2 regions of the Veillonella criceti genome follow, and region 1 is predicted to be linked to the other one. Evidence: riboswitches for the same ligand, from Rfam matches in the RefSeq annotation. Region 1 holds a riboswitch; the other holds the start of a gene.
What was found. Region 1 has a riboswitch for thiamine pyrophosphate ahead of thiW (energy coupling factor transporter S component ThiW). Riboswitches for the same ligand answer to the same signal wherever they lie in the genome.

Region 1 (16,329 bases):
TGGCTATCACTTTCGAACATGCTGACCCATTAGTTCAACCAATTCCAATTCGTCCAACTTGTCACTATTCTATGGGCGGTATTGATGTAAACGATTATAAAACTTGCGGTACTTGCGTACCTGGTTTATTCGCTGCTGGCGAAGCTGCTTGTGTATCTATCCACGGTGCTAACCGTCTTGGTGGTAACTCCTTGGCAGACGCTGTTGTATTTGGTAAAGTAGCTGGTGAAGGCGCTGTAGATTATGTTAAAAATAATGCAGCTAAAGATGCTACTAAAGCTCTTAACGATGCAGCTAACAGCTGGGAACAGAAATTCCGTGAAGTAACTGGTCGTACAACTGGTCGTCCTATTTCTGAAATTCGTGATGAAATGGCGCTTTCCATGTGGAATAACGTAGGTATCTTCCGCGAAGAAAAGAAAATGGAATTAGAATTAGAAACTTTGAATCGTTTGATTGAAGAATATAAAACTTGCTACGTTGGCGATACTAACCGTACGTTCAATATGGCTTTCGTAAACTACATCGAAGTAGGTAGCTTATTAACAGTGGCTAAAGCTGTTACTTTGGGCGCTCTTCGTCGTAAAGAAAGTCGTGGTAGTCACCTTCGTGAAGACTTCGCGAAACGTGATGATGCTAACTTCTTAAATCATACTGTAATTAAACTTAAAGAAGATGGCGAATACGAAGTGGGTCAGAGTGAAGTTGTAATCACTCGCTTCGAACCAAAAGAAAGGACGTACTAAGATGAGACAGATTACTTATAATATCCATCGTTATAATGAAGGTCGCTCCTATGTACAGACCTATTCCTTTGACTATGAACCAGATCGTACAATCCTTTGGGGCCTTCAAAAAATTAAAGATACTATCGATCCAACCTTAACATTCATCGCTGCTTGCCGTAGTGCTGTTTGTGGTGCTTGCTCCATCAAAGTTAATGGTCAAGCTATGCTTGGTTGTGAAAGTAAAATTGATGATATTACTGAACGTTTTGGTAGTGATACTATCGAAATCGCACCAATCGGTAACTTCGATGTAATCCGTGACCTTGCTGTTGATTGGGAAGCTAAAGTTAACCGTCTTAAAACAGTGGCTCCATGGATTTTCATGAAACCTGAATTCAATCGTGATATGGGTTCCCGTCAAACTCCAGAAGATTTCAAAAAATTTGTTACTAACACAGAATGTATCCTTTGCGGTTGCTGTGCTTCCGAATGTAACAAATTGTCTGCAAATCGTGAAGACTTCTTGGATCCATATGTTTATACAAAAGCAAATCGTTTTGTTCAAGATTCCCGTGACGTTGCACCAATGGCTCACGTAAATCCTGCTTTTGAAAATGGTCTTTGGAAATGCGTTCATTGCATGAACTGTATTTCCCGTTGTCCAAAACATTTAAAACCAGCTAAAGATATCTCTGAACTTCGTGCAGTAGCTACTAAAGCTGGCTTAACTAATAAAGGTACTCGCCATGCACTTGCATTCCGTGATGACCTTATTAAAACTGGCCGCTTGAACGAAGTAACAATGAGTCTTAAAACAGATGGTCTTGTAGATTCCGCAAAACAAGGTCTCTACGCTATGCGTCTCTGGGCACATGGTAAGATTAATCCTCTTGAACTTGTAGTTCCACACAAACCAGTTCAAGGTATTAAGGATGTGCGCACCATTGTTAAAGCAGCAGAGGAGGCAGAAAGATAATGAAATACGCATTTTTCCCTGGTTGTGTACTTGAAGGTGCCGCCAAAGAAGATTTTATCGCCACTGTTGCGGTTGCTAAAAAATTAGGCATTCAAATTGAAGAATTAGAAGGTTGGACTTGCTGCGGTGCGTCTCATGTTCAAGACGTTGATCCATTAGCAGTTCTTGCTACGAATGCTCGTAATATTGCTTTAGCTGAAGCACAAGGCGTTCAGTTAATGACAGTTTGTAACACTTGTACGTTGATGCTTCGTGAAGCTAAAAACGAACTTGATCGTGACGAAACTCAACGCGCTCGCGTTAACAATATTTTAGGTCAAGCTGGCTTAAAATATAAAGGTACTAGCGATGTAACTCATTTCTTATGGGTATTGATTCGCGACTATGGTTTGAACAACCTTAAAGCTAAAGTTGTAAAACCTTTAAGTGGTCTTCGTGTAGCTGAATACTATGGTTGCCATCTTCTTCGTCCAGCTGAAGAAACTGGTTTTGAAGATTTCCAAATCCCAACTAGCTTAGCGGATGTAATTAAAGCTATTGGTGCTACACCAATTGATTTCTCCCGTAAACTTGATTGCTGTGGTTTCCATGCTGTATATCCAGCTCATGATTCTGTAATGCAGATGACTGGTTCCATCAATGCTGATGCAGCTAAAGAAGGGGCTGACTGTGTAGTAACACCTTGCCCACTTTGTCAAATGCAGCTTGATATGTTCCAAAAAGAAGCAAAACAATACGTTCCAAACGACAAAGATATGCCTATCATTCATATGAGCCAATTAATTGGTTTAGCTTTAGGCATTAGCCCTGCTGAACTTGGTATGACTAAACGTCATATGACTAGCACTGTTGCTTTGAACCGTTTTGTAGGTGCATAATTGCATATGTTTAGGTAATACAGGCCTTCATTAGATAGCTTGTACCTATAGAAAGCCCCTGTTCATCTTTGGTGAACAGGGGCTTTGTCGTGTATATGGGGTATGAAATGGAAACGAATGGCCTTGTTAGTTATATGAGTTGTTAAAATCCTAATTCTTCATTAATAATAATAATTTCCATGGTATCCATATTGCGCATCTTTTTATAATAAATTGTTAAGGCGTTACAAATACGATCTGGGGAGGCACAGTCATAGCATTTATCTTGACGAAGGGCACAAGGATTTTTAGAATATTTTTTGTTTTTCACAACATTTTGTGGAGCTGCTACATTACGCGCACGATAAATAGCAGAACTTAAATCAGGGGTGATTTTATTAATTCCTAAGACAAAGAATACTTCTTCAGAACCAAAGAGCGAGCAGGCTACACGATTGCCGGTACCATCAATATTGACCATTTCGCCAGTCTGTGCTAATGCATTAACAGAGGTCAAAAAAACATCTCGTTGCATGGTACGCAATGCAGTTTGGCGGAAGGTTTCACCTTCTAGTGGGCGATGAATATCTGTAATTTCTTTATTTTGCGGTTCTAGGGCCTCAAAGACTTGTAGTTCCTGTAAGGTTCGAGAATCACCAATGGCAACGCGTTTATTTTGAATACGCGATTTTAAATATTCAACCGCTTCAGCGCCGGTTTCAAAATAGTGAGGTACAAAATTATTGCGTTTTAAGTTTGCTAGTGTTTTATTTATATCAATAGGGGTCTCCGATAAATCGGGATGAACGATTGCGTGAATTGTTGTTTCTGTATTAGCCATAGTAGCCCACTCCTTTATTGAATTGTTCTTTGGTATAGATTCATTGTAACATGTATGAGGACACAGGACTATGGTAAAGGTGTTTTTTCATGTAAAATTTAGGTCGATTCGGTATAGTGCTCATAGGTAGATTACACAGAAACTAAGAAAACATGTTATAATATGGATGAATTAAGTCAATAAGGAGAAGAACCATGAATTGGAAAAAAGTATTACTGGTAGCAACTGTATGTACTGCATGTACGATGGGAGTGAGTCAAGCGGACAGTCGTTTAGCTGATGTGAAGCCCACTGATTGGGCCTATCAGGGGATACAAACTTTGGTGAAACATGGAGCTATTACAGATACTAAAGGGTTAAATTTAAATGGCCAAGTATATACTCGTTATGAATTAACCCCTTTAATTGCTGATATAGTAGAAAAACGCGAACAGATGAATGATAATGATAAAAATATTGCTATTCGTTTGTATAGTGAGTTTCGTGATGACTTAATGCAGTATAATCGAGATCAAGAGATTAAAGAGGAAATAAAAGCAGGTAAGCGAGATGAAAGTGCTGCCGCCAATGGTGAAACACCGGCTTTGACGAAGGAAGAGATTGCGGAACGGATGAACTCGTTTGAAGTGGATCACAGTCGTGTAAAAACCGGTGGTGATGTGCGACTTCGTTTTGGCAAGGGGGGAAAAAATGACTATCGAGCTCGTGTAGGGATAGTCATTGGCGGTGGTAATGTAGCAGCCCCTGATGCTTTATTTGATAAAGCAGGCCGTCGTGCTATTGAAGAAGCTGATAAAGAGGCTGAAAAGTCTAGAGAGCAGTTCGCTAAAAATCGTGCGCGTATAGAAGCTGAAGAAGCAAAGAAAAAAACGGAAGAAGCAAAGGAAAAAGCGGAAGCTGATGCTGTAAACAATGAAACTAAGGCGTAAGTTAAGCTAACATAAGACAGTAACCATTTTAATTGTGTGTTTAGGTTACTTGCGGTTATCTTGCTTATATTAACTAGCCGATTAGTAATCAAATACTATAGATAGGGAATGGTGAAGTGTATGTTTGTGAGTCGTATTAAAGAGAAATTGAACACGGTCCATCAACAGGGCATGCAAGTGTCAGAAGTATTTCGATATATTGGACCTGGGATTATTGTAACGGTAGGATTTATTGATCCAGGTAACTGGGCGGCGAATTTAGCAGCTGGCGCTATGTTTGGCTATAATTTGTTGTGGGTGGTTACATTATCTACAATTATGCTAATTTTATTGCAACATAATGTGGCCCATTTAGGGATTGTAACAGGTCGTTGTTTATCGGAATGTGCGTATGATGCATTGCCACGGTGGCTGTCGAGTATTCTGTTGAGTACCGCTGGGTTAGCAGCGGCTGCTACGGCACTGGCAGAGTTTATTGGTGCTGCCATTGCGCTTAAAATGCTCTTTGGCATCCCTCTTTTTATAGGGTCGATTCTGACAGCGATTATTTGCACGGGTATGCTCTTAACAAATTCGTATAGTAAGCTTGAAAAAGTTATAGCTGGGTTTGTATCACTCATTGCATTGGCCTATTTGGCTGAGTTGTCTATGGTAGATGTTGACTGGGCAGCATCTGGCCTTGGGTGGGTAAATCCAACATTACCTAATGAATCCATGCTTGTTATTTTGAGTATTTTAGGGGCTGTTATTATGCCTCATAATTTATTTCTTCATTCTGAAATTATTCAGAGCCGTGAATTTAATAAAGCAGACCCTGCTGTTATGCAAAAACGTTTGCGGTATGAATTTTTAGATACGATTTTTTCTATGGGCATTGGTTGGGCTATTAATTCGGCGATGATTATTTTAGCAGCGGCTACATTTTTCCAACAGGGAATTGTAGTGGAAGAGCTAGAACAGGCTCAGGAATTATTAGTGCCCTTGATAGGTCCTTCGGCGGGGGTTATTTTTGCACTCGCTTTATTATTTGCTGGTTTTGCATCATCCGCAACCGCTGGTATGGCTGGCGCGAGTATTTTTGCTGGTATGTTTGGTGAATCTTATGATATGAAAGATTTTCACAGTCGTATAGGTTTAGCTTTGACCTATGTGCCGGCATTAGTTCTGATCTTGTTTATTCAAGATTCCTTTAAAGCGTTATTGATTTCACAGATGTTCTTGAGCTTACAGTTGCCATTTACTATTTTCTTGCAACTGTATTTAACTGGCTCTGCTAAAGTGATGGGGGCTTATAAAAATAAACCATCCACCGCGATTATGTTGTGGATTATTGGTATTGTTGTGACAGGTATGAACATTTATTTATTGTTTGAAGCGTAATGAATAGGAACGCCCTTCGTGTATAAAAAGAGGGGTGTTCTTTTTGTATTATAGGAGTAGGCGTTGGCATACTCTGTAGCGTATAGTAATTTATCTGGAAACTATGCTATAATTATGTAATTAATGGGAAAATATGAGCGCTTTTTAGCAATTGTATATTAATTCTTTCCGTGTCATGATTTCATTTGTAAATAGGAGGTAATAACTATGGCAGATGTTCTTCGTTCTGACTATGAGGAAATTGTTGAAGATGTGTCGATTCAGCTACAATCTCAATTGAATGCAGCTGAGTCGGGAACAATTATAGATTTATTTCAAAGTGATACGTTGGATCCAGCGCAGAATTTATTATTCTTTGGGGCAGCGGAACGCGCGTTATTAGACTACCGTAAAGGTCATAATAAAAAGACGGTATTTGTTCGCGTACAGCCTGAAGGCTTGTCGACAGCTGAACCCGTAGCGACACCAGTAAGCGCTTTGTTAGATCGTTTGATTTTGCGTCGTATGGACGAATTCATGCATGATAAAGTGTTTGTAGAAGATATATATTATGATGGTGAACAAATCGTTTATAGTGGTGCTGGTTTAAAAAATCGTCATGTTGTGCTAGTTATAGATAGTATTGATGAAGGGTCGCCTTATTTGTCAGAAGTGATGTCCCTTTGTGAAGAAATGAAGGCAAAATTTATTGTGGCACTGCCATTAGTGATTTGGAGCCAAGCTGTGCAAGAACGCTTAGCGGCTGAGTTAAACGAAGATGGTGACAATCAACAGGGGATTGAAATTAATGAAAATACTCCTGTCTCCTAGTAAAACTAAGACTTTACAGGGCACACCAAAAGCTGCGTTATTTCAGGCAGCTATGACGGATGCTATTATTGATCATTTACAAACATTGACTGTTTCTGAGTTGGGCAAAGCTTTGAAATTAGCTGAACCTAAAACAGAGCCTTTAGTGGCATTTTATCAAAACTATAGAAACGAACCGTCGGGGACTGCGATTGAAAGTTATAATGGGTTAGCATTTAAGAACTTAGCTTGGAATCAATTAAGTGAAACCGCACAGGCTTTTGGTGCTCGTCACATCTACATTTTATCGGCGTTATATGGCTTGGTGAGTCCGTTAAGTCCTATAAAAGAATATCGTCTTGATTTGGTGGACCGCATATTTCAAAAAACTGCGCCTGCAACGGGCTTGCTAGCAGGTTGTAAGTCGTTATATGAGCTCTGGAAAAAGCCTGTTACGGAGGCGTTAGTTAAGGAAGATTGGCTACTTAATTTAGCCTCTAAAGAATATTATAAATTGGTAGACCATCCGCGTATGGTAACGGTGGAGTTTCTAGAATTAAAACAAGGTGTATGGAAACAGCTCAGTACATCGTCGAAACAGATGAGGGGGCAATTGGCCCATTATATGGTGGCGCAGGAAGCAACCTCTTGGCACGAATTACCACAGCAAATTGGTGAATTTACGCGTGTGACTGAATTACCAACGAGTTTGCATGAACCATTGCTTGTTGAATATCGACGCCATAGCTAAAGGGGCTGTTAGGTTTACCTGTAATTAGTTGATTTGACGGATTAAGTAATCATTAAAGTTAGTTTATAAAGATAAGAGAGAACAACAAGAGTGACTATGACAGTACAAGATATTTTAAAGAAAGACTTGGTCGGTTCTGATACGTTAACCGTGGAAGAATTGCGCTTCCTCATGAGTGTTACGGATGAAGCCGATTTGCAAGCTATTTATAAAAAGGCTTACGAGGTAAAAGCTCACTATGTTGATAAAGTGGCGTACTATCGTGGTCTTATTGAATTTTCCAATCGGTGTATTAAAAATTGCGAGTATTGTGGAATTCGGCGTGAAAATGATAAGACGGAACGCTTTGATATGAAGCGGGATGATATTATAAAGATGGCGCAGTGGGCTTATGATCATGAATATGGATCTATTACCTTACAGTCTGGTGAACGTAGTGATGAAGCCTTTGTAGACTATGTGGTAGAACTAATTCGTGATATTAAAGCCATTGGTGATGGTTCACTGGGGATTACTATGTGTGTCGGTGAACAGTCAGAAGAAGCGTATCGTCGTATGGTGGAAGCAGGCGCTAGTCGCTATTTGCTTCGAATCGAAACGAGTAATCCTACACTATATAGTAAGATTCATCCAAATGATGAATTACATTCTTTTGAAACGCGCGTGGCCTGTTTGAAGAGCTTACGTAAAGTAGGTTTTCAAGTGGGCACGGGTGTTATGATTGGCTTACCCTATCAGACGGAAGAGGATTTGGTGAATGATATCTTGTTCTACCGTGATATGGACATTGATATGATTGGCATGGGGCCGTATGTAGTGCATCATGACACGCCACTAGGACAAGAAGCATTAGCCATGGGACTTGATGATCAAGAAGGAAAACTACGTCGTATTCAATTAGGTCTTAAGATGATTGCGTTAACACGTTTATTCTTAAAAGATGTAAATATTGCAGCAACGACAGCTTTGCAGGCTCTTGATCCATTGGGCCGTGAAAAAGGATTAGCTGCAGGGGCTAATATTTTGATGCCAATTATAACCATTCCTGAACATCGTGCTAAATATTTATTGTATGATAATAAGCCTTGTGTAGATGATAATGCCGATAAATGTAAAGATTGCTTGACGCGCCGTGTCATGTCTATTGGTGATATGGTAGGTTGGAAACAAAATGGTGATTCTAAACATTATGGGAAACGAACAGGGTTGTATTAAGTAAACAAAAGGGACTATAACAAATGATAGTAAAATGGCTACTATTATCGTTATAGTCCCTTTTGCGTGTTCACTAGTGAATATTGAAGAATAAAAGAGTATATTTGTTGATATAATCATATGATTAGTAATTTATTTATAATGGCATAAAAAAGAGGCAGAAAACACTAGTACAGTGTTTTCTGCCTCTTTACTATAGGTTTTTATTAAGAATTTTTTACAACAGGGGTGATTTCAGATGTACAATGTGGACAACGAGTTGCATCTTCAGCCACTTCTTGTTTACAGAATGGGCAAAGGGTTGGATCTTCTTTAACTTCTTCTTTCTTAGGGAATAAGCGATTTACTTGTTTGATTACTAAGTAAATAGCAAATGCGACAATTAAGAATTGAATTAGAGAGTTTAAGAAGCTACCGTATGCGATAACTGGAATACCAGCGGCTTTGGCTTCAGCTAGAGTAGCTGCTTGTTCGCCGGTTAAACTGATGAAGAAATCAGAGAAGTCTACACCGCCAAGGATTAAGCCGATAGGTGGCATAATAATATCGCTTACTAATGATGCTACGATTTTACCGAAAGCAGCACCAATAACAACACCGACTGCCAAGTCAATTACATTGCCACGTAAGGCAAACTCTTTGAAACCTTTAATAAATTCTTTCATTTTCATTCCTCCTAATGATACCCTTACATAGTATATAGCACTTGCTATATGTATGATTTGTTAACTGTATGGTATATATGTATAATTTCTGAAAATAGTATAGCACAACTTATGAGGTAATGTATACAGGAAAATTTATAAATTTCGATATAAAGTATTACCACTATTAAGTGCCTATTTTATAAGGTGTTTTATGTTAGGTAATGATGTAATATTTTTGATATATATGGTGAAACCGTCACTGTTTGAGAGAGCTAGTGACGGTTTCGTAGCTTGTTTAATTGTTAACCTTCTTTGAGATAGGCGTCAACCATTTGCCTACTATATAAGTAAGACAAGCAATAGTAATCATTACAGGGAAGGTTGTGCCTAAGGGCGTTTCATAAGTGAGTACATTACGATATAATATAAAACCTAGTAGCCAAAGGACTAAGTTAGGAAGGTAAAATTTACGCCCAGATGCATCCTGCTTAAGGAGAAAGTATTGGGTAAAGAGAATCGCAATCATGGGCGTGAATACAGAACCAATAAGAAATAGGAAGTTTTCATATTCTGTCATTGGTATGAAAATGGCCAAGATAATGCCAATTATTGTAAAGATAATAGCTGTTGTTTTTTCAGATAATTGGGGCCAAATGCTAATGGCACTTACACCCGCTGAAAAGGCATCTAAGTAGGTTGTAGTGACTGTAGCAAAGATAATGATAAGGAGAGGCCAGAGGCCGAGACCTGTTTTTAACATGACGGCGGCAATGTCGGTTTCACCAGCATAAAGGGCGGAACCAAGACCAATTACATACATCCAAATGCTAACAATTGTATAGGTTATGGTACTCAGTATAGTGGCAGCTACAGGCCGTTCAGCATGGCGCGTATAGTCAGAGACTAAGGGCAACCAAGATAAAGGCATCGCCGTAGCTAATTCAACAGCAGCGCCAAAAGATAGCGTTTGCTCATCATTTAATTGTAAGGTAGTAGCTATAACTGATTGGGGATCAAAGATAATAAAACTGAGCCAAACTGTGAGGATAAATAATAATGTAACAGCTACAAGGTTTAGTCGAGTTAAATTGGTGAAACCTAGTAGCAACCAAAGTATAATAAGTCCGCCAATAATGAGAGACCAGATAGTAGTACTCAATGGATAAATGGCATCTGTCGCAGCTGCGCCAGTTATAATCATAACGGTTGTCCAGCCAATGAGTTGTAATACGTTAGCGAGGGCAAAACCTGAAGCGCCTGTATGACCAAAGCCAATACGTACTGTTTCCATAGCACTACGTTCTGTTTGCGCACCAATAAGTCCAGCTAAGAAAAATAGACAGCCCCCAATTAAATGACCTAGAATAATAGCCCATAGACCTTGGCTAAAACCTAATGGTGCAAAGAGGGTACCAGTAAAAATTTCAGCGATAGATAAGGCAGCGCCAAACCATAATAAGCTGTGTGATAAAAGTTTTGTTTTTGGTGTAGTTGTTGTACTCATAGAATACCCTTTCCAACGGCCTTTGTTGGTAGGGGTATGAGAATTTAGGACCTACCAATTATAAGGTATGTTGTTGTAAGTTCTGTAAGGCTCCGGTACGACGTAATGTGAAGAGCAAAATTCCAGCCAATAGGGAGCCACCTATGGTAGAAACCAAAAAAGGAACCACGTAAGTATAAAACGCTATTTGTCCGGCTGTTTTACCAAGCACTAAAATGGCTAATGGATAAGCAGATAAACCACCTAAAATACCAGTACCGAAGACTTCGGCCCCTAAGGTGAGTAATAGACTGCCTGTCCGATGATATACAAGGCCGGCCAAGAGGGCACCAAACATGCTACCAGGATACGCTAAAATACTCCCTAAACCGAGTAATAGACGTAGTGTACTGGCACAAAAAGCAACGCTAACGCCGGCATAACGGCCTAAGAAAACAGCGCAGAGAATGTTGACCATATGTTGTACAGGCGCACATTTACTAATTCCTACAGGAAAGGAAAAGGTACTGCCTACAACAGCTACGGCGATTAATAAACTAGCTATGGTTACTTTTTTTACATTACTTGAAGATGAATTCATTACAAACTCCTGTAGCGGTCGAGACTGATTGGTCTCCTCTCACGCCGGAACACGGCTTCCCATCGCTGTAATGACAACTGTCGGGCGCTCCCCCGCCAGTTGGTCTTTTCAGACTATATAAAAAACAGAGGTACCAAATACGGTACCTCTGTAAGAGTTTTTGTCGTCTATAACATCTTCCTACGACGGCATTATCCGTATCAGGTATAAGGGTCGAAGTTAGATGACTTCCTCTCAGCCTACATTCATAAGCTCCCCTGAAATTTCTATGGTGATTATAGCACAGCTTAGTATGATTGTGCAACTGAAATTGTGTGCTTTACAGGAATTGATGAGTATGCTATTATAAGACAATCATTTAAATATGTATCTGCCACCGGGTAGAGTGCGTAAGCATGTTGTGCATATCAGTAGGTCTTAGAAGATATGTATAATGTGTTTTTTTATTTTATAAGGGCATTGATAATTTGAGATAGAGGAGAGGCAGTATGAATCTTGTATTTAAGAAGATTACCACAGATGATATTGCAAAATTACAACAAATTGCTAAGGATACATTTAGAGAAACCTTTGGTCATCACAATACAGACGCTGAATTAGCGGCGTATTTCAATACAGCCTTTAGTCATGAGACCTTGACTAAAGAGGTACTGAATCCAGAATCTCAGCATTACTTTGCCATTTTAGATGGCACCATAGCAGGGTATTTGAAATTAAATCAGGGGGCGGCCCAAACAGAACAAGAATTAGAGAATGCCTTTGAGGTACAACGCATCTATGTGTTGCAAGCGTTTCAGGGGCAAGGTTTAGGAAAATTCTTGTTTGAAAAAGCACTACAATTGGCCTGTGAAACTGATTGCGAATGGGTTTGGTTAGGCGTTTGGGATCAAAATTATAAAGCACAACGTTTTTATGCGAAATATCAATTTGAACGCTTTGGTGAGCATCAGTTTCCCGTGGCAGATAAAGTAGATACGGATTGGTTATTGCGCCGTTCGGTCGCATCGTTGCAGGCACAATTTGGAAATAAATAAAAGAAACCCTTATTCTAGGGCATATAATCCAGCAGGTCAGCTTGGTTATACGCGCTATGAATAAGGGCTTTTTTATAAGTAGGGAGAAATTTTATAATTAGTCTTTTAGTGGTTTTTTTAGAATAGCTAACAGAAGTGCTGTTACTACAGAACCAATGAGAATAGCACCTAAGTACATTAATGGATTACCGATTGTAGGTACTACGAAGATACCACCATGAGGAGCTCGTAAAGTGCATTCAAAGGCCATAGATAATGCACCAGCTACAGCGGCACCGATAATACAAGATGGGATTACGCGAATAGGATCAGCGGCAGCAAAAGGAATAGCGCCTTCTGTAATAAAGGATAAGCCCATAATGTAGTTTGTAATCCCTGATTTTCGTTCAGCAGGGGTGAAACGATTTGGGAAGAAGGTTGTGCAAAGCGCGATAGCTAATGGAGGAACCATACCACCTGCCATAACAGCGGCCATGACGCCATATTCGCCGGTAGCTAATAAGCCAGTGCCAATTACATAGGCTGCTTTATTAACAGGGCCACCCATGTCAACAGCCATCATACCAGCAAAGATTAAGCCGATAACCACACGACTACTTGTGTTCATACTTTTTAAGGCATTCATTAAACTCTCGTTTAAAGCACCTACTGGTGGGTTAATGATGAAGGTAATAATAATACCCATGAGAAGAACACCAAGTACGGGATAGAGTAATACAGGTTTGATACCTTCTAATGTATGTGGTAAACCAGAGAAGGCTTTTTTCAATAGAAGCATTAAATAACCAGCCACAAAACCAGCTAATAGTGCTCCTAAGAAACCAGATCCCCCAGCATTGGCTAGATAGCCACCGACAAAACCAACAGCCAATCCTGGGCGGTCAGCAATACTCATGCCGATGAAACCAGCTAATACAGGAAGCATGAAACTAAAGGAAGCACCACCAATTTTCATAAAGAAGGCGGCTAGTTCTGTACCAGAACCGAATTTACTTGGGTCAGCTGGATTAAAATCATCAAATAGGAAGGCCAGTGCAATAAGAATACCACCGCCAATAACGAACGGGAGCATGTGAGAAACACCGTTCATTAGATGTTTGTAGATTTGACGTCCAATGCTGTCGTTAGCTGTTACGGTACTACTTGTATTGTCTTCGCCGTTTGCTTTATAAATTGCGGCTTGACCACTTGTGGCCTCTGTAAGGAGTTCTTTGGCTTTATTAATACCATCGGCTACTTTTACTTGGATGAGTGGTTTACCATTGAAACGGGCCATGGGAACACTTTTATCAGCCGCAACAATAATACAGTCTGCTTGCGCAATGTCGTCAGCGGTAAGAGCATCTTTAACACCACTAGCGCCATTTTGTTCTACTTTAATAGAAATACCCATATCAGCGGCTGTGCGGCTTAATGCTTCGGCTGCCATTGCCGTATGGGCAATGCCTGTAGGGCAAGCCGTTACTGCTAGTACTTGATAGTGATTGGCTAAGGTTACATTGGTAGCGGTGTCGGTTGTTTGTGGCGCCGCTGTAGTAGCTGGTGTTACATTTTGTTCAACTATCGCTAAGGCTTCTGTTTCTGTCATTTTGGGTTTGAATTGGTCGGCTTCTTTAACATCGATTAGTGCCAGGAATCCTTCTACCGTTTGTGCTTTAATTAGCGCTTCTTTAAAAGCTGGATCCATGATGAGGGTCGCTAAATTGGCAAGCACCTGCACATGGGTATCCGCTTCACCTTCAGGGGCGGCAATCATGAAAAATAGTCGTGAGGGCTCACCATCAAGGCTTTCAAAGTCCATACCGGCAGGGACGGTCATAGCGGCTAAGCCAGGCGCCTTTACACCAATGCTTTTGGCATGTGGGGTGGCAAGTCCCATACCAAGGCCGGTGGAACCAGATTCTTCACGAATAAGGACATCTTTTATATATTGTTCTTTGTTTCGTAAGTTGCCACTGGCCTCCATTAAATCCGCTAAGTGACAAATGGCTTCATCTTTTGTACTTGGTGAAGCGTTTAATTGAATGGATTGCTTTTTTAATAAGTCCGTAATTTTCATAATTTTCCTCCTACAGTAATGCTTCTATGTCAGCTCGATTAGCTAGCCACTCTTGAAAGGCGGACGCTGAACCAGCGGCGACACCCATGGCAAGGGCTTTATCGTAGTCTCCTTTTGATTCTAGGTAACCGGCTAAGAATCCAGCGACCATAGAGTCACCAGACCCTACGGAATTGACGAGTGTTCCTTGTGGGACTTTTTTGGTACGCACTTGTCCGTGCTCATCTAATAAAATGGCACCATCGCCAGCACGAGATACTAATACATTGCGGGCCCCTTTAGCTTGTAATTGACGAGCGGCCTTAATAATATCTTCTTCCGTTTCAAAGGTAGTATTAAATACACTTTCTAATTCATGATGATTGGGTTTGATTAAGAATGGTTTATAGGCTAATACATTCATGAGTAAGTCTTGTGTGGCATCTACTATAATTTGAATCTTACGAGTTTGTAAGCGCTCCATAATTTGGCGATACATAGTGTTAGGTAATCCTTTAGGGATACTGCCTGATAAGATGAGAATATCACCATCTACTAATGAATCTAATTGCTGATATAGTGTGGCTACGTCCTCTTCAGTAATGGTAGGGCCTTGCGCATTGATTTCTGTTTCACCTTGGCTTTTGAGTTTTACATTTATGCGTGAAGTACCTGTTTTTAAACGGACAAAGGCTTCTTTACAGCCTTCTTGTTTTACTTGACGGATGATTTCGTCACCGGTAAAACCAGCAATAAAGCCTAGGGCTGTATTGTCATGACCAAGATGGCGCAACACGATGGATACATTGATACCTTTGCCCCCCGCTACGATAAAATCATCGTAAGTACGATTGACACCGTTTGGTTGAAAGGTGTGCAGGCGCATGATATAGTCCAAGGACGGGTTAAATGTTACCGTATAAATCATGGTAATACCTCTCTCACTTCTGTATAGGATGAATAGGCGCCTTTTACGTGTGTTGTAATAATAGTCGCACTTTCTAAAGGGGCAAACGTAATGGGGGAAATTTTATCAAACTTAGAAGAATCACATAGAACGTAAGCATGATGACAGTGATGCATAGCTTTTGTTTTAATGGCGGCTTCTGCTGGATCAGGTGTACTATAACCGCCTTTTACACTTACCCCATTCGCCCCAAAGAATCCTTTGGTAAAGTTAAATACGTCTAATTGTTGTAAGGCGGTGTCGCCAATAATCGCACCTGTTACAGCTTTGACTTGGCCACCAAGCAAAATGACCCGGCCGTGTCGCGCAGCTAAGAAGGCGGCATGGGAGGTTCCGTTGGTAACAAAGGTTACATTTTGGGCTTTTACATAAGGTAAAATACGTTCTGTCGTTGTACCGGCATCAATGAATACAAAATCGTGGTCTTCAATGAGACTAGCAGCTTCGCGGGCAATGGCTTCTTTTTCGTCCGTGAATAGATTGGCTTTGGTATTCATGTCAGGTTCTGTAGTGAAATAATCTACATCACAACTGACAGCACCGCCATGAACTTTTTGTAACAAACCTTTGTTATGTAGTTCTGTTAAGTCACGGCGAATAGTGGCCGCCGAAGAATCTAAGTCTTGCACTAATTCTTGGACAGTAACGGCTCGTTTAGTACGAAGTCGATCGAGAATTAAAGATTGGCGTTCTTCAGATAACATGAGTAGCTCCTAACGTTAACATAGATTGTGAAACATTAAATATATTGAAATATAGTAAATAAATATTTATTAATTCTATGAACTTTACATCTTATTTACAATATAATCATAATCAATCATTTAGTCAATAAAAAACAGACAAAATTGAGCAAATGTAATCATTAACAATAAAATTTTTGCAAAAATGCGATAAATGCATAGAGAATATTAAAAAAGTGAATGGAAATTCAAGGCTTGATAATTATTAGTAAACCATACTAAAGTTGTTGGAGTTGACAATAAAAATCTGACATGGTTAAATAACATTGAAATTACTTTATTTAGTATAGTTTATACAGGTAGCGCTAGGTAGGAAGGGATTATATTATGGCACAAGAAGTACAGAGTAA
Region 2 (16,329 bases), 380 kb from region 1:
GTTTTACTACCATTAGCATTCGTAGCTTCTGAAACGGTTACGTTCTTACTGCCTTTAATATCTGTTCCTTTTACATTCTTAACTAAATCGTTAAGTTTCTTTTCCCCTGCATCAGATAAATTACTTAAATCACGATTAGCGGCATTCTTAGATTCATCAAGTGCCGTTTTAGAATTACTATTCGCATCATTAATTTTCTTTAATGTCGCATCATCAAGGCCAATGGAAAGCACTTGGTAACGACTTTCATATCGTTCATTAACAGCAGGTTTATTTCTACCTGGACGAACTGTTTCTTGTGAGCCATTCAAGAAGGACCCCATCTTAACTGTTACACCACGATTAGCAGCGCCTTCTACTAATAGTTTATACTGTACCCCATTACCAGCATCCCAACCTACACCATTGTAGCCTTGATTGGTTTTATTGGCATCCATGAACATCTGACTGCGATCTGTTGTAATCAAACTGGCATCCGCCGTTCCAAAAGCCCCTAACAATACAGCGCCTACTAAACCAGAAAGAACGACGCCTTTAACGCGTTTAGATGTGCCATTCTGATGACTTTTAGCCAGTTCAGACACAACCACATACATTCCTTTAGTTTTACTCCACACAACCTTAAATACCTTATTCATGTTATATTGCTCCTTTACTTTCCCAATAACAACCCTAAGCAAATAACTATTTGTACATACTGCTTATCACACTATGACATCACACATAAATTTATACCAACACACATTACTTATTACAAATCCAATCAAAACATCTACGACTTTCAATATTTAAAGTATAAAAATAATTTTATAATCACAATATCGTAAATTATTTTTTGATTTTCTTATTTCTAAAGCCTACCAACATTGTATAAATAAACAAATCGTGTAATTATCACTCCTCTTCCATGAATAGCTCTATGCTTTGATCAACATATTCTCCCTCAACGCCCCTTTTCTCATTACTAAATAAACTCAACTATAATATTCTACGATATATAGTCACAGGTTCTTAAAAGAGCACATTTATTGTCAGGCATACAGCTCATTTATTTATCACTTCATTTAATTCTTTATTCATATTATCACCTTTTATTTATATGTGCAACTACACTAGACTAAATTATTTCACAAAAAACTCATTGATGTATTATTTATATATAATACTGTTTATAAAATCAATAAAATCAAGGTTTATAAGCTTATAATATAATATTTTTATGTTAAACGATAAACTAACAGCTCATTTCCCTGGATCGATAAGTCCATTCACAAGATACACGTAATGTGTTCGATAAATATTTTATGAATATTTTTTAATTCGAATTTATTCAATTCACAATTTCCCCATAATCTTTTATTATCAACACTACTTGTTAATGACAATAATTAATACGATATCTCTTCTCACTAAACTTTACGCCCTTTTTGTGTTACATCAAGTGTACACCTGTCTATTTTTACTCTTTTATAATCTCTACAAATTTTATCATTAATTCACAGCATGAATTTTTATTTACTTTTATGTATTTTTAATCCACTAAGCAAAAACAACAACACAAAAAGCAAAACACTAATTAACCAGAAAACCTCTTAAATTTTATTAATAATAACTTTATTGCCATATCGTTTTTTAACAATAAAAAAAGGCCATAACTAAATACGGAATCATTCCGTCTCTAGTTACAGCCTTTGGCCTTTATATTCACTCAGTTAATTATGTTCTTTACAAGTCATTGATTCGCAAACAAGTTTCAATACTGCTGTATTCTTCACAGCTGCTAGGGGCAACTCCCAATCAGTGGTATGCGTATAGTGCTTCATAATCATTTGCAACGCTTTTATTTTCTCTGCGTCCTCTTCGACAAATGAAACTTGACCTTCACCAATAACACTATAGAAAGTGGAAGAATAACCACAAGCAACTGCCGCTGGTATTATCTCATAGCCACCATCCAACTCGAAGCCTACATAACCATTCGTTTTTAGTAGATTAATTTTTTTACCTTCTGAGGCACCATGACAATAGAAGACATAGCCTCCATCGTCCCGTTCATAACCAAAATGAAGAGGTACAATATAAATTCGCTCCTCATCATGAATACCTAAACGAATAATTTGACACGCCTCTATAATTTCTTCGATGCGCTGCTCTGAGGTAACCTCTCTATCACTACGTCGCATTTTAACACTTAGTCTTGATGAGAAGTTAAAAACTCTGCTAATTTTTCAACAGCTTCTGCTTCATCAGGACCATCAGCAGTCAATACGACTTCAGAACCTTTAGTAGCACCTAATGTTAATACGGTTAAAATTGATTTAGCATCTGCTTTCTTTTCACCTACGGCAATAGTAATCTTGGATGCAAATTTAGCAGCTAACTGCGTAAAAAGTGTAGCAGGGCGAGCATGTAAGCCAGATTCATTTGTAATTACTACTGTTTTTTCAGTCATAATGGATACCTTCCTTTATAAAATGCATTATAATGCCATTAACACAAGTATAAAACAGAAACTAGTCCCAATTTAGGTACTACTCTACTTTATATCTTATAAAACTTTTACTATTATAGCAAGTATGGGTATAAAGTTCAGCTACTAAACTTCATATAGCCAAGCCTTTTTCAGCTAACACCGCTTTGGCATACGCTACAATGTCACCCGCCGCGCTCATAGTCAAGACCTTTTGTGCCATTGCTTCGCATTCTGCCACGGTGACAGAGCGAATGATATTTTTAACTACAGGAATAGCCGAAGCACTCATACTAAATTCGTCAAGGCCAAGACCAATAAGAATCATTGTGGCTACTGGATCACCAGCTAATTCACCACACATACCAGTAATTTTTTTAACATCATGGCTGGCTTCAATAGTATGCTTTACTAAACGTAACACCGCTGGATGTAATGGTTGATATAAATGACCAATTGCTTCATTCATTCGATCCACGGCCAAGGTGTATTGACATAAATCATTGGTGCCAATACTAAAGAAGTCTACATGAGGTGCAAATAAATCGGCCGCTACAGCAACGGCAGGAATTTCTACCATAATGCCGACTTGAATATCTTTATTAAACGCAATGCCTTCAGCACGGAGCTCATCTTTAGCGGTTGCCAGAACAGCATTAGCTGCCTTAACTTCTTCAACCGATGCAATCATAGGATACATAATTTGAATGCCCCCAAACACACTAGCTCGCAAAATAGCACGTAATTGCGTTTTAAAAATATCAGTCCGATCTAAACTGATGCGAATAGCTCGGAAGCCTAAAAATGGATTCATCTCTTTAGGCAATTGCAAACATTTCAATTCTTTATCGCCACCAATATCCATGGTTCGAATAATGACTGGATTACCTTGCAGCGCCTCCGCTGCTGCTTTATAAGCTTCAAATTGGTCCTCTTCCGTAGGCAGCTCATCATGTTTCATATATAAAAACTCCGTGCGGAATAAACCAATCCCGGCCGCCCCCATCTGGCACGCATGGGCCGCATCTTCAGCTTTGCCTACATTACCAAATAATAAGATTTCTTTGCCATCTTGAGTCACTGCTGGTAACGAGGCTGATTCTTTTAAAATCTGCAATTGTTCTCGATAAGCTACCGCTTCTTTTTCATAGGCAACAAAATCCACCGCACTAAGCTGACGCAATACTTCCCCTTCTGTGCCTTTTACAACAACCTTTTCACCATCTTGAAATGAGGAAATATCGCCTAAGCCCATAACTGCAGGAATTTCTAATGTCCGTGCCATAATCGCTGCATGGCTTGTAGGACCACCACAAGCTGTTACTAGCCCTTTTACAACAGTCTTATCTAACGATGCTGTATCAGATGGCGTTAAATCTTCAGCCACTAAAATAACAGCCCCTGTTAAATGAGCTAACCCTCTAGGATTCATCCCCAATAAATTGCGCAATAAACGATCCCCAATATCTTTAATATCAGCACCACGCTCACGCATATAAGGATCATCCATGGCTAAAAACATATCGGCAAAGGTATTAATCGATTGTTCAGTGGCGGCTGCCGCTGACTGCAAACCATCAGTAATAAGAGCTTTAATGCCATCGGATAAGGACGGATCTTGCACAATTAATGTATGGGCTTCAAAAATAGCGGCTTCATCGTCCCCCATCGTTTCACGGGCCCGCTCTTTAATTGCTTGCAACTGCGCTACCGTTTTGTCCAAAGCGGTTTCAAAAGTGGCTAATTCTGTAGCGACTTCCTCCTCTGTAATAATTCGTTTAGGAATAACAATCGCCTCTTGTTTATATACATATACCGTACCAGTCCCTACGCCACGCGCCCCTGAAATTCCTTTAAGTATTACCTGCTCCATATCGTTCCTCCAGCGTACTACGAGCCCTTATATATTACCTTAAATTGCTAACTCCGTTTCAAATACTTCTGCAGCAGGGCCAGTCATAAATACGGTACCATCTTCTGCATAACGAATATGTAAAGTTCCTAAATAAACGGCCACATCAACGTCACGGCCGGTAAAACCATTTTCATGGGCCATAACAACACTACTGCAACAGCCTGTACCACAGGCTAAAGTCGCTCCAGCCCCACGTTCCCAAGTACGCACTTTAATATGCGTAGCATCTACGACTTCTACAAAATTCACATTTGTGCCTTGCGGAAATAGAGGATGACGCTCCAAAGCAGGCCCTAAGGTAGTCAATGGCACTTTAGTCACATCCTCTACAAACACTTCGGTATGAGGTACGCCTAACAACACCGAACTCACTTCGTACGTCTGCCCGGCTACCTCCACAGGAAAGTGTTTAACCATCGGTACATCCGCCTTCATAGGAATATCCTTAGCTGCAAAATGAGGTTTGCCCATGTTAACCGTCACTTGTTCTACTTTGCCATTATTAATATGAAGCGTTGGCTCCATAATACCGGCCAAAGTTTCAATCGTAAAGGTTTCTTTCGCAACCAACCCTCGCTCATATACATATTTAGCAAAACAGCGAATACCATTACCACACATTTCAGCTTCACTACCATCTGCATTAATAATACGCATTCGTGTATCAGCTACTTCAGAAGGTACCACCACGATAAGACCATCAGCCCCTATACCTGTTTGGCGGTGGCATAAACGTTGTGCCAATTCCGTATAGTCCTTAGTAGCACCTGCTTCATCGGTGAAAAACACGAAGTCATTCCCCAAACCATGCATCTTTGTCAATTTCATATACAATCTCCTATATAACTATAAATCTCTATATTAATATCATCTCTATAGAAACGAGCAAACTCCAACCTATTATGTATTATGCTTATTATATCACATTTTCAACCATACCAATTATGCAAAACGCTCATAAAAAATCATTTTCATGCAAATTCAATCACATAAAAATCAATTATGATAGTTACTCAAAATTTTGAAAAGTCCCTTTGTAATACTCTTTTGGTATTCTTGTGCACACGTTATAACTAATCTGAATAGCGTAGTATTCCAATTCTTTGATTTCTATGCTATACTGACAGTATCCTAATCTGACAAAGTTTCTATAGAGTGTATACAATTCGGAGGAAATGGCCTTAGCTAGTCCCCAGCTATTAATAAAGGAGTACTTTATTATATTTCTAAAAGTACGCTTTATTATAGGCCCCTTAGAGTTGTTTATACTCTTTATCTTTTAATGTACAAAGGAGGTCCGCGCAGTTCTAGTAGTATCACAAAATCATAAAATAATTTTATGTAGGCTATAACGGCCTCCTCCCCTCAAAGGTGTTTGTATCATAAGCACCTTGCTCAATTATTTTTTTACCATTCGTCATTATTTAAATTTGTAGATACAGTAGCATTTAGGATTATATTTCATGAATGCAAAATTCGAAAACCATGTATCTATTTATCCAATTGTAAAGAAGTTATTGTAAAGAACTTGAAGTAAGTTTGTATTGTGTATCGTGAGAGGATGATTTCACAAATGTTGACTACATTTTTAGCATTATTGCCAATTCTTTGGCTCATTGTAGCCTTGGCCATTCTTAAAATGCCAGCTTGGAAAGCTTGTTCCATTGCTGCTATCGGCTCTTTCATCATTGCCATTACGCACTTTGAAAAAGCGGCTGGCATCATGTTCTCTGGTGCCTTAGAAGGGGTTGCCCTTGCTGTATGGCCTATTTTACTTGTTATTACAGCTGCTATTTTTACGTATAATTTGGTAGTCCATACAAAAGCTATGGACACTATCAAAATGATGTTATCTTCCGTAACCTCTGATATGCGTATCTTAGCCTTACTCTTAGCTTGGGGCTTTGGTGCTTTCATGGAAGGTATGGCTGGCTTTGGTACAGCAGTAGCTATCCCAGCCGCTATGATGGTAGCCGTAGGTTTTGATCCTTTAAAATCTATCCTAGCTTGTTTAGTAGCTAACTCGGTACCAACTACCTTTGGTTCCATCGCTATTCCAACAACTACATTAGCATCATTAACAAACCTTGACCCAATTCATCTTGGCACCTTCATTTCTTCTCAATTATTTATTTTAAACGTTATTGCACCATTCTTCGTAGTAGGTATCATTGGTGGCGGATTCAAAGCCTTGAAAGGTGTATTTACCATTACCTTATTATCAGGCCTAGCTTTAGCAGTACCTGAATTACTTATCAACGTAGCTGCTGGTCCAGAATTATCTGTAATGGCCTCCTCCGTAATCATCATGGGGGTTATTATCTTAGGGGCTAAATTCTTGCCAACTAATGACCCTCAATACCAATTCGAAGCAACTACTCATAAAGTAACTGGCAAAGAAGGCTTTATCGCAGCTTTACCATTTATCTTAATTGTTATTTTATTAATCTTAACATCTAAATTAGTACCAGCTATCAACACGCCACTTGCGAGCATTAAGACAGCCGTACCTATCTATCAAGGCGAAGGTGCTAAACCGTATACTTTCGTTTGGGTAGCTACCCCTGGTATTATGATTTTCATTGCCGCCTTCATTGGTGGTGCTGTTCAAAAATCTGGCTTTGGTGAAATGCTTAGTGTATTAGGTAAAACAATTTCTAACTTAAAATTCACTTACCTCACCATCATTACAGTTGTTGTAACAGCTAAATTGATGACATACTCTGGTATGACGGCTGACATTGCTAGTGCCTTGGTATCGGCTACTGGTTCTTTATATCCAGCCTTTGCTCCATTAGTTGGCGCTCTCGGGGCCTTCTTAACTGGTTCTGGTACCAATGCGAACGTATTGTTTGGACCATTACAATTAGCAGCTGCGCATGACTTAAATCCTAACTATGCAGATCTTCCATTGTGGTTGGCTGCTATTAACTCTGGCGCTGCTGGTATTGGTAAAATGTTCTCCCCTCAAAGTATCGCCATCGCTATTGGCGCCGTAGCACCTGCGTTGGACGCTTACATTGAAAGCAACAAAGTAGATAGTGCCAAAGCTAACCAATTACGTGAAAGCATTAAAGCTAACGTAATCATGGTATCCGTATTGAAATACTTCTTAATCTTTATTATTGCCAATGGTGTTATTTCCTACTTTGGCCATAACTTCATTGAACACATCCAGCTTTTATTATTTAAATAAAAATTGATGTAAATAACTTGATATATATGAATTGATATAAACAGCTTAGTATATAAAAGTTGATATAAACAGTTTGATATATTTGAGTATGCAAAAAGCCCCCGCGCAAACGGGGGCTTTTATGATGCACTTTTAAACAATTAAATCTTCTACATCAATTACTTCAATTCCATGGTCTTTTAATAGGGATGCAAATATACCAGATCCAGCAATGCGCGTGCCGGAAAAGGTACCATCATAAATTTCCTTCACCCCACAAGAAGGGCTACGGGATTGTAAGATTGCTACATCCACCTGTTTCTCCCTAGCAATCTTTAAAGCTTGCCAAGCTCCTTGACGAAATTCTCGATCTACAGACTGACCATCACGGGTACGAACTTCACCATCTACAATTTCTGCTGGTATACGTGGCGTAGGCAAACCGCCTAGCACCTCGGGGCAAACGGGAATAATTTCCACAACGCTCTCTCTATCCCCAGTCACCAGTTCTATAGGTTCCATAATTGTTTTACCAAGTCCCATAGCTGTTTTACTAGGTTCCATAAATCCCATAGTTTTAGACTCCATAGGCTTCATAGGTTTCATAGCGCCCTTAAGTTTACTAGAATTTGCTCTATTTACAAATTGGTCCTCAGTCTGAGGCTTAGCCATTAAGCTTACTTGCTCAATAAAGCGAGCTAAAGCCTCACTATAATTATTACCACCATTGTATTTGCAATTTTCTCCTAACAAACAAGCACTACACAATATTTTCATGGCCTATCTCCCTACGTCCCAGTCATCAGTATAAAAAGACTTAAGCAATTAAACAGTCTACAAACTATAAGAAACGCTTTGCAAATACATGACCAAAATTAGTAATCATTAAGCCTATAATAATAATCCCCCCTCCCATCCATTGAATAAGAGCTAACCTTTCCCCTAATATAAATTGAGCGGTCAGCATGCCTACGACGGGCACTAATAACGATAATGGCACAATCTTATGGGCCGAATACTTTGCTAACAGCATGCTCCATAAACCATAGCCCATAATGGTTGCCAGAAAAGCTAAATAAAATACAGAAAAAATAGCCGACCCTGAAATACTATCAAACGAAAGAAGTGCTAACTGCGCTTTCTCTAAATACAACGAGGCTAATAACATAGGGATAGGTGGAATTAAACTAGACCATACAACCAAACTTAACATATTTAACGGCTTATTTTCTGCCGCTGCTATGAGTGAAATTTTACGTACTACAATATTGGACAAGCCCCAAAAAGCAGCACCCAACAAAGTCAATAGAAAGGCCCCTAAAGGAATACTGGCACTATTAGCAGCGCCTATAGCACCGCTTATAAACACAAGCCCCATAGCGGCTACTACTAAGCCCAATAACTGATTCAATTTTATATGTTCCTTAAATATAAGAGCTGTAAATAGTATCGTAAAAAAGGCTTGCGCCTGCAAAACTACAGAGGCTACACCAGCAGGCATACCTATATGAATCGCATAAAACAAACAGGAAAATTGCCCCACACCTACCGTTAGGCCGTATGCTAAAATCCAGGATAATTTAACCTGAGGTCGTTTCACAAATAAGATGGCTGGAAACGCAGCCAAACAATAGCGCAACGCCACTAATAATAAAGGAGGTAACTCACTGACACCCCATTTTATAACTGCAAAATTTAGTCCCCATACAACAATCACAGACAAGGCCAATACTATATCTCGTAACTTCATTATATACACTCAAGTCCCTTCTTAACAAGCTATATAACACTATCTCTGATACCAAGTGGCATATAGCCATTTATAATAAAATCAATTATACTAATTATAACATAACTAATAAATTCAACTATTATAAGGCGGTGTATAATGATTATTCGACAAGAAAAGCCCTCTGACTATGAAACAGTCTATCAGCTTATCATTGAGGCTTTCAAAGAAGCAGAACACAGCGATGGTAACGAACAAAATTTAGTAGTTGCATTACGTCAAAGTCAATCCTTTGATCCTAAACTATCTTTAGTTGCTGAAATCAACAATATAATTGTCGGCCATATTCTATTTACTAAAGTGCAAGTCGGGAAAAAAGTAGCGCTTGCCCTTGCGCCATTATCCATATTACCTGACTATCAAAAGCGAGGAATTGGCTTAGCCCTAATAAAAGAAGGCCATACGATTGCCAAACAACTGGGCTATACCTACATCATTGTCTTAGGCCATCCCCAATATTATCCCAAAGCAGGCTATCAACTTGCTAAAAACTATAATCTCAAAGCACCTTTCGAAATCCCAGACGAATACTTTATGGCTATTAAGCTTGATTCACAAGCAGAACCTATAGAAGGAATTGTAACATACGATCCTGTATTCAATATTTAAAATCAAAAACAATAATATATCCTCTATAGAAACATTCTTCTACACACTTAGTGCCAAAAGAAGACCTTACATCTTTCATAGTGACCATTGTTGCGTAGCAACTCAGGGAGCCATTTTCCTCTCCCCTCTTACATACAGAAAAAAGGCAAGACATCTTTCGTAGTGACCATTGTTGCGTAGCAACGCAGGGAACGAGGAAGATGTATTGCCTTTTTATTCCTTCCCACTCTCCTTAAAGTAAAATGTCGATAGATTTTTCAATGTATGTTTTTATGATAAAAGTATGATAAAAAGCCTGTATGACTTCTGTCGCGACCATTGTTGCGTAGCAACTCAGGGAGCAAAGGAGTCATACAGGCTTTTATTCATAAAATATACCGAAAATCTATCGACTTTTACTTTCTATTCCCACTCAATCGTAGCTGGTGGTTTAGAAGTAATATCATACACGATACGGTTAATATGTTGTACTTCATTTACAATACGAACCGAGATTTTATCAAGCACATCATATGGAATGCGTGCCCAATCAGCTGTCATAAAGTCAGTTGTTGTCACACCACGAAGCGCCAAGGTGTAATCATATGTACGGAAGTCACCCATAACACCAACTGTGCGAGTGCTAGTAAGCACCGCAAAGTACTGATTAATGGAGCGATCGAGTTTTGCATTAGCAATTTCTTCACGGAAAATAGCATCCGCATCACGAAGAATATCTAATTTTTCACGAGTAATTTCACCCATTACGCGAATCGCCAAACCAGGACCTGGGAATGGTTGACGCCATACAAGATAATCAGCCAAACCAAGTTCAGCCCCTAATTCACGAACTTCGTCTTTAAATAAGTTACGAAGTGGTTCAATTAAGCCTTTAAAATCAACAACTGCTGGCAAACCACCAACATTATGATGACTCTTAATCACCGCTGCATCACCGGCACCCGATTCAATAACGTCTGGATAAATCGTACCTTGTGCTAAGAAATCAACGGAACCAATTTTACGGCCTTCATCTTCAAATACACGAATGAATTCTTCACCAATAATTTTACGTTTTTGTTCTGGTTCTTCAACGCCAGCCAAACGACCTAAGAAACGATCAGCCGCATCTACACGAATAAAGTGCATACCAGAATCTTTAAAAGCAGCTTCTACTTCGTCACCTTCGTTTTTACGCATTAAACCATGGTCAACGAAGATACAAGTTAATTGTTCACCTACCGCTTTAGAAATAAGAGCTGCTGCTACCGAACTATCAACACCACCAGATAAAGCCAATAACACTTTACCATTACCTACTTTGTTACGAATTTCTTCAATAGCTACTTTTGCATAATTAGCCATTGTCCATTCACCATGGCAACCACATACTTCAAATAAGAAGTTATGAATCATTTCTTTACCATGTTCACTATGAAGAACTTCTGGATGATATTGCATAGCATACAATTTACGCTCTGTATTCTGCATAGCAGCTACAGGACAGTTAGCCGTATGACCGACAATTTCAAATCCTTCAGGAACAGCGGCTACATAGTCCACATGGCTCATCCACACAATTTCATTTTCACTAAGACCTTTGAAAAGAGGCGAATCCGTTTTTACCGTTACAGGGGTTTTACCAAATTCGCGAGCTTCAGCGGATTTAACTTCGCCCCCTAATGTATGCGCCATCAATTGCATACCATAGCAAAGACCAAGCACAGGAATTCCCAATTCAAATACTTCTTTTTCAATGCGTGGCGAATTATCTTCGTACACACTATTAGGACCACCTGTAAAAATAACGCCCATTGGATTCAATTCTTTAATTTTAGCTACCGCTTTATCATACGGATACACTTCGCAGTATACGTGATTTTCACGAACACGACGGGCAATCAGCTGATTATACTGGCCGCCAAAATCAACAACAATGACAAGCTCTTTTTGGTTCATTATACCCTCCATTAATGCAACAGTAATATATTACGTTCCTTTTTAATTGCCTATTGAAATACAATTCACACCTAAATCTAATAACCTAGCTATGAAAAGACCGTTTCTGAAACAACAACTAAAAAGTTCTATTACATATTTTTACATTCTATTATACCATAGAAAACTTGCACATGCGAAAGAAAAAACAATATATCCTTATAACTTACATATATAATGTAAATCACAACCCAATACTTTATAAAAAGACTTTACTATAAGCATTACGACGCTTCATATCACTGATAGTCGTATTTCAGACGACAAGTTTCTATACTGAAATAAAGAACGAGCAACATTTAAATTCTCTAAACACAAAGAGAATATCCTGCTTATTATTTATAGAACTTAGTACATAAAATTAAGGAGCTTCTATGACCGAACTTGAAAAATGCTTAGCTGGTGAAAATTATAATTGTCATGACCCCATATTTCTCGAATTTAAGCGCCACGCCCGTCAATTATTAAAAGAATATCACTGTCTATCTTATGAACAAAAATCTGAGAAAAATACTATCCTACAACAATTATTCGGCCATATTGGTCATAACGTATCGGTAGGCCAACCATTTATTTGTGATTACGGTCGCAATATTTATATTGGTAATAATGTATCCATCAATATGAATTGTACCTTTGTTGATTGTAATACTATTACGATTGGCAACAATGTATTAATTGCCTCAAATGTCCAACTTTATACAGCCACACATCCGATTGAATTATCAGAACGATTAACGCCCAATTGGTCAAACGATTCTAATGAATATTTCTGCCAAACCTATGCACAACCTATCACGATTGGCGATGGTTGCTGGTTAGGTGGTGGTGTTATCGTTTTACCTGGTATTACTATTGGCAAAGGCTCTGTTATCGGGGCCGGTAGTGTCGTAACTAAAGATATTCCTGAAAATTCAGTCGCTGTCGGTAATCCTTGCCAAGTCATTCGAACTATAAACAAACCATAGATTGTAAAATAAGCCTTATCGAATCGACACATCTTCACCTGCTAAAATATGTTTCATAGTCCTTGCAGGGCACATTTTACCACACATGGTGCAAGTGCCTTCACATTCTGGTTTGCTCGATTCATAGTAACGTCGTGCTTTTTCAGGGTCAATAGCCAATGAAATCATCGTATCAAAATCAACCTCAGCACGGGCTTTACTCATCGCATCATCCCAAGCCTGAGCTCCCGGAATCCCTTTTGCTAAATCTGCTGCATGAGCCGCAATACGGGTTGCTATAATCCCTTCTTTTACATCATCCACCGTTGGTAAGCGCAAGTGTTCTGCCGGTGTTACATAACACAAAAAGTCAGCCCCACAAGAACCTGCTATAGCGCCACCAATAGCACTCGTAATATGATCATACCCTGGTGCAATATCTGTAACTAATGGGCCTAATACATAAAATGGCGCGCCATGACAAAGGCGTTTCTCAAGTTTCATATTTGCTGCAATTTCATTGAGCACCATATGTCCAGGCCCTTCTATCATAACCTGCACATTATGGGTCCACGCCCGCTTCGTTAATTCCCCCAGTGTAATCAACTCTTCAATTTGAGCCGCATCAGTAGCATCGTGCGTACATCCTGGACGACAAGCATCGCCTAAACTTAACGTAACATCATAGGTTTCACAAATGTCTAACAAGCGATCATAATATTCATAAAAAGGATTTTCCTGATTATTCATTTCCATCCAAGCAAATAGTAACGAACCACCACGAGACACAATATTGGTTAAACGAGGATTATCTTTAATCCGTTGGGCTGTTTTACGATTCATGCCACAATGAATGGTCATAAAGTCCACGCCATCCTTGGCATGTTGTTCCACCACGGAGAAAAATTCATCCACTGTAATATCCTTCAGATCTTTATCCAACATGCCAACTGCATCATACATAGGCACGGTACCAATCATAGCCGTAGATATATCAATGAGTTTTCGGCGAAATTCCTGCGTTTTTCCAAAATTCGACAAATCCATTATGGCTTCAGCCTTCATAGCAATAGCGTTACGCACTTTTTCTAATTCTTCTTCTATATTATTATGTTCTGGTGAAACGCCTAAATTTACATTGATTTTAGTACGACAATGTTCACCAACCGCTTCGGGGGACAAACTTATATGATGTTTGTTAGCGGGAATAACTACTTTACCAGTTGCTACTAGCGCCATTAAATCATCAATTCGCATCTGCTCTTTTTCTGCTACAACCTTCATCTGTGGTGTTACAATCCCCTTGCGAGCCGCATCCATTTGAGTCGTATACTCTGCTTGCTTTGTTGCTACCGTGTTTTGTAATTGAGTGTCTTGTGGTTTCATTAAAAGGCCTCCCATATAGGTCCAAATATACAAGTAACTACTTTGTAGTTTTCATAAAACACGCAAAAAAGCAAAATAAAAAGCTCATCCACGTGGATGAGCTTTTAAACGTCCTGTATAGCTTTCCTACGTCGGCATTATCCGAATCAGGTCAAGGGTCAAGTGTTCGAGCACTTTTCTCAGCCTACAGGCTCCCCTAGCTTTTTTGTGTATTTTCTTTATTATAGTACAGGCTTGTTACTAATACAATGTCATTTTAAAATATATAAATTTTATATCACATCATAAACTACTTTTTACTTAAAACTTTAAAGTACTAGTAACATCACAGAATAATTTTTACTATATTTTAACTGCCAAATTCAATTCTTGCTTCTGAAACAACAGGTTCTCCATCAACAGTTTTAGGGCGGTAGGCACTATTTCTAGCTTGTTGCAAAGCCCAACGATCCAGCGAGCCATTACCACTACTGCTAATAATATCAACTTCCACAGCACGACCAGCTTCATTAATCATTACATAAACAACCACGTTACCACTACCTGGCAAGGTTCGAGGGCCTAAATATTCAGCCCCAATGACCACTGGTTCATGAACTGATGCTGCGTTTTCTCCTTCATCTTGACCACCCTGACCATAACCAGAACCAGAGCCACCGTCCTCATTACTACCGCTATAACTACCACCAACGGCCCCTGTATTTTGGGTCGTATTCGTAGTTGTAGTGGCTACTTGTGCCGAAGGACTCACCTGCGGTTTCACATCTTGTTTAATCACTTGTTCCACAGGCACACCATTTTTAATATCTGCTACTTGTTGCTCAGTCAATGGTGCAGGCGGTTGTACTGTTGACTTTTGCGGCGCCGCTACTTGAGGTCCACCAGCTGAAACGCCTGTATCATTCACTATATTAATAGAAACTGGCGTTCTATCAGGTACTAAGTCAGGTTTTTGTAAAAAAGACCATACCATACCACTAACAAGAGCTAGATTGATAATTACGGAGGATGTTATAGCCATGCGCCATCGATTCTTATAAATATGAGCAAATGGCGAGGTCTGCTTCACCATATCTTGCGAGGTTTCACCCATAACTATCACCTACTTACTCTCAGTAGCCACAGCAATTTTATTTAGATTCATATTTTTTAACGTATCTAATACTTGCACAAATGTACCATATTGTGCTTTTTGGTCTGCGCGTAAAATAATCGTTAAATCGCCACCCTTAGCTTTTTCTGCTTCTAACCGTTGTGCCATACCTTCTAAATTAGCATACGAATCCTGTTCTACATAAATTTGACCATCGGCGGTAATTGTAATTGGAATTTTGCGTTGCAAATCCACAGAACTCGCTGTAGCTACCGGTAAATTAACAGGCATTGATTTTTGGACAACCATGGAAAGCATACTCATCATGAAAAACACTAACAGGAAGAATATAATGTCAATCATCGGAATAATCATGAGTTTCGGTTTATTGGTTGTACGAAGGCTTCTAATTTGCATTAGCCATACCTTCTTCCGCGGTTACACCTACAGCAGCATTCATATACACATTACCGATTTCTTCCATATCCGTAATGAGTCCATCTTGCTTATGTACTAAATAGGAATGAATAACGAGTGCCACAATCGCTACGCAAAGACCCGTGGCTGTTGCAATCAAGGCTTCGCCAACACCACCAGTAATAGCAAATGGCTGACCATCAGATACAGACAATACACTAAAGGAACTAATCATACCCGTTACAGTTCCAAGCAACCCAAGTAATGGTGCCAACGTAACGATAGTTTCCAAATAACTTAAACGAGAACGAAGACGGCCAGCAATGGCACCAGCAGCCCCTTGTAAGGCTGCATTTTTAGATTTAACAGTTTGGCGACGAATCGCTGCATTTAACATTTCAGCCGCTACACCACCATCTTCAGCACATAACTCTTCTAATCCTTTTTCATTATTAGCAGCCGCTAATACTGGCACTTCCTCACGTAAACGCTCCATATTAGATTTAGCCGCACTATAGGTGCGTACACGTTCCACTAAAATAGCAATCGCA

Region 2: another riboswitch for thiamine pyrophosphate. It lies ahead of thiC (phosphomethylpyrimidine synthase ThiC); the one in region 1 lies ahead of thiW (energy coupling factor transporter S component ThiW).

The regions. Positions count from the first base shown of each region.
Region 1 covers NZ_UHIO01000001.1:1,726,383-1,742,711, forward strand. The annotation lists gene DYE54_RS07640 (FAD-binding protein) at 1-746, shown strand, start outside; gene DYE54_RS07645 (succinate dehydrogenase/fumarate reductase iron-sulfur subunit) at 748-1,704, shown strand; gene DYE54_RS07650 (CoB--CoM heterodisulfide reductase iron-sulfur subunit B family protein) at 1,704-2,582, shown strand; gene DYE54_RS07655 (lactate utilization protein) at 2,725-3,402, opposite strand; gene DYE54_RS07660 (hypothetical protein) at 3,597-4,331, shown strand; gene DYE54_RS07665 (Nramp family divalent metal transporter) at 4,452-5,711, shown strand; gene DYE54_RS07670 (hypothetical protein) at 5,919-6,521, shown strand; gene DYE54_RS07675 (YaaA family protein) at 6,499-7,251, shown strand; gene hydE ([FeFe] hydrogenase H-cluster radical SAM maturase HydE) at 7,348-8,466, shown strand; gene mscL (large conductance mechanosensitive channel protein MscL) at 8,673-9,131, opposite strand; gene cytX (putative hydroxymethylpyrimidine transporter CytX) at 9,409-10,617, opposite strand; gene thiW (energy coupling factor transporter S component ThiW) at 10,676-11,197, opposite strand; TPP riboswitch at 11,358-11,466, opposite strand; gene DYE54_RS07700 (GNAT family N-acetyltransferase) at 11,686-12,231, shown strand; gene DYE54_RS07705 (PTS fructose transporter subunit IIABC) at 12,329-14,290, opposite strand; gene pfkB (1-phosphofructokinase) at 14,301-15,197, opposite strand; gene DYE54_RS07715 (DeoR/GlpR family DNA-binding transcription regulator) at 15,194-15,940, opposite strand; gene bioD (dethiobiotin synthase) at 16,307-16,329, shown strand, end outside.
Region 2 covers NZ_UHIO01000001.1:1,342,487-1,358,815, forward strand. The annotation lists gene DYE54_RS06070 (ESPR-type extended signal peptide-containing protein) at 1-638, opposite strand, end outside; gene DYE54_RS06075 (pyridoxamine 5'-phosphate oxidase family protein) at 1,713-2,183, opposite strand; gene DYE54_RS06080 (HPr family phosphocarrier protein) at 2,192-2,452, opposite strand; gene ptsP (phosphoenolpyruvate--protein phosphotransferase) at 2,604-4,343, opposite strand; gene dapF (diaminopimelate epimerase) at 4,383-5,213, opposite strand; gene DYE54_RS06095 (L-lactate permease) at 5,959-7,581, shown strand; gene DYE54_RS06100 (2-thiouracil desulfurase family protein) at 7,714-8,337, opposite strand; gene DYE54_RS06110 (EamA family transporter) at 8,402-9,310, opposite strand; gene DYE54_RS06115 (GNAT family N-acetyltransferase) at 9,449-9,958, shown strand; gene guaA (glutamine-hydrolyzing GMP synthase) at 10,361-11,896, opposite strand; gene DYE54_RS06125 (sugar O-acetyltransferase) at 12,310-12,903, shown strand; gene thiC (phosphomethylpyrimidine synthase ThiC) at 12,919-14,268, opposite strand; TPP riboswitch at 14,375-14,476, opposite strand; gene DYE54_RS06135 (energy transducer TonB) at 14,618-15,361, opposite strand; gene DYE54_RS06140 (ExbD/TolR family protein) at 15,371-15,778, opposite strand; gene DYE54_RS06145 (MotA/TolQ/ExbB proton channel family protein) at 15,768-16,329, opposite strand, start outside.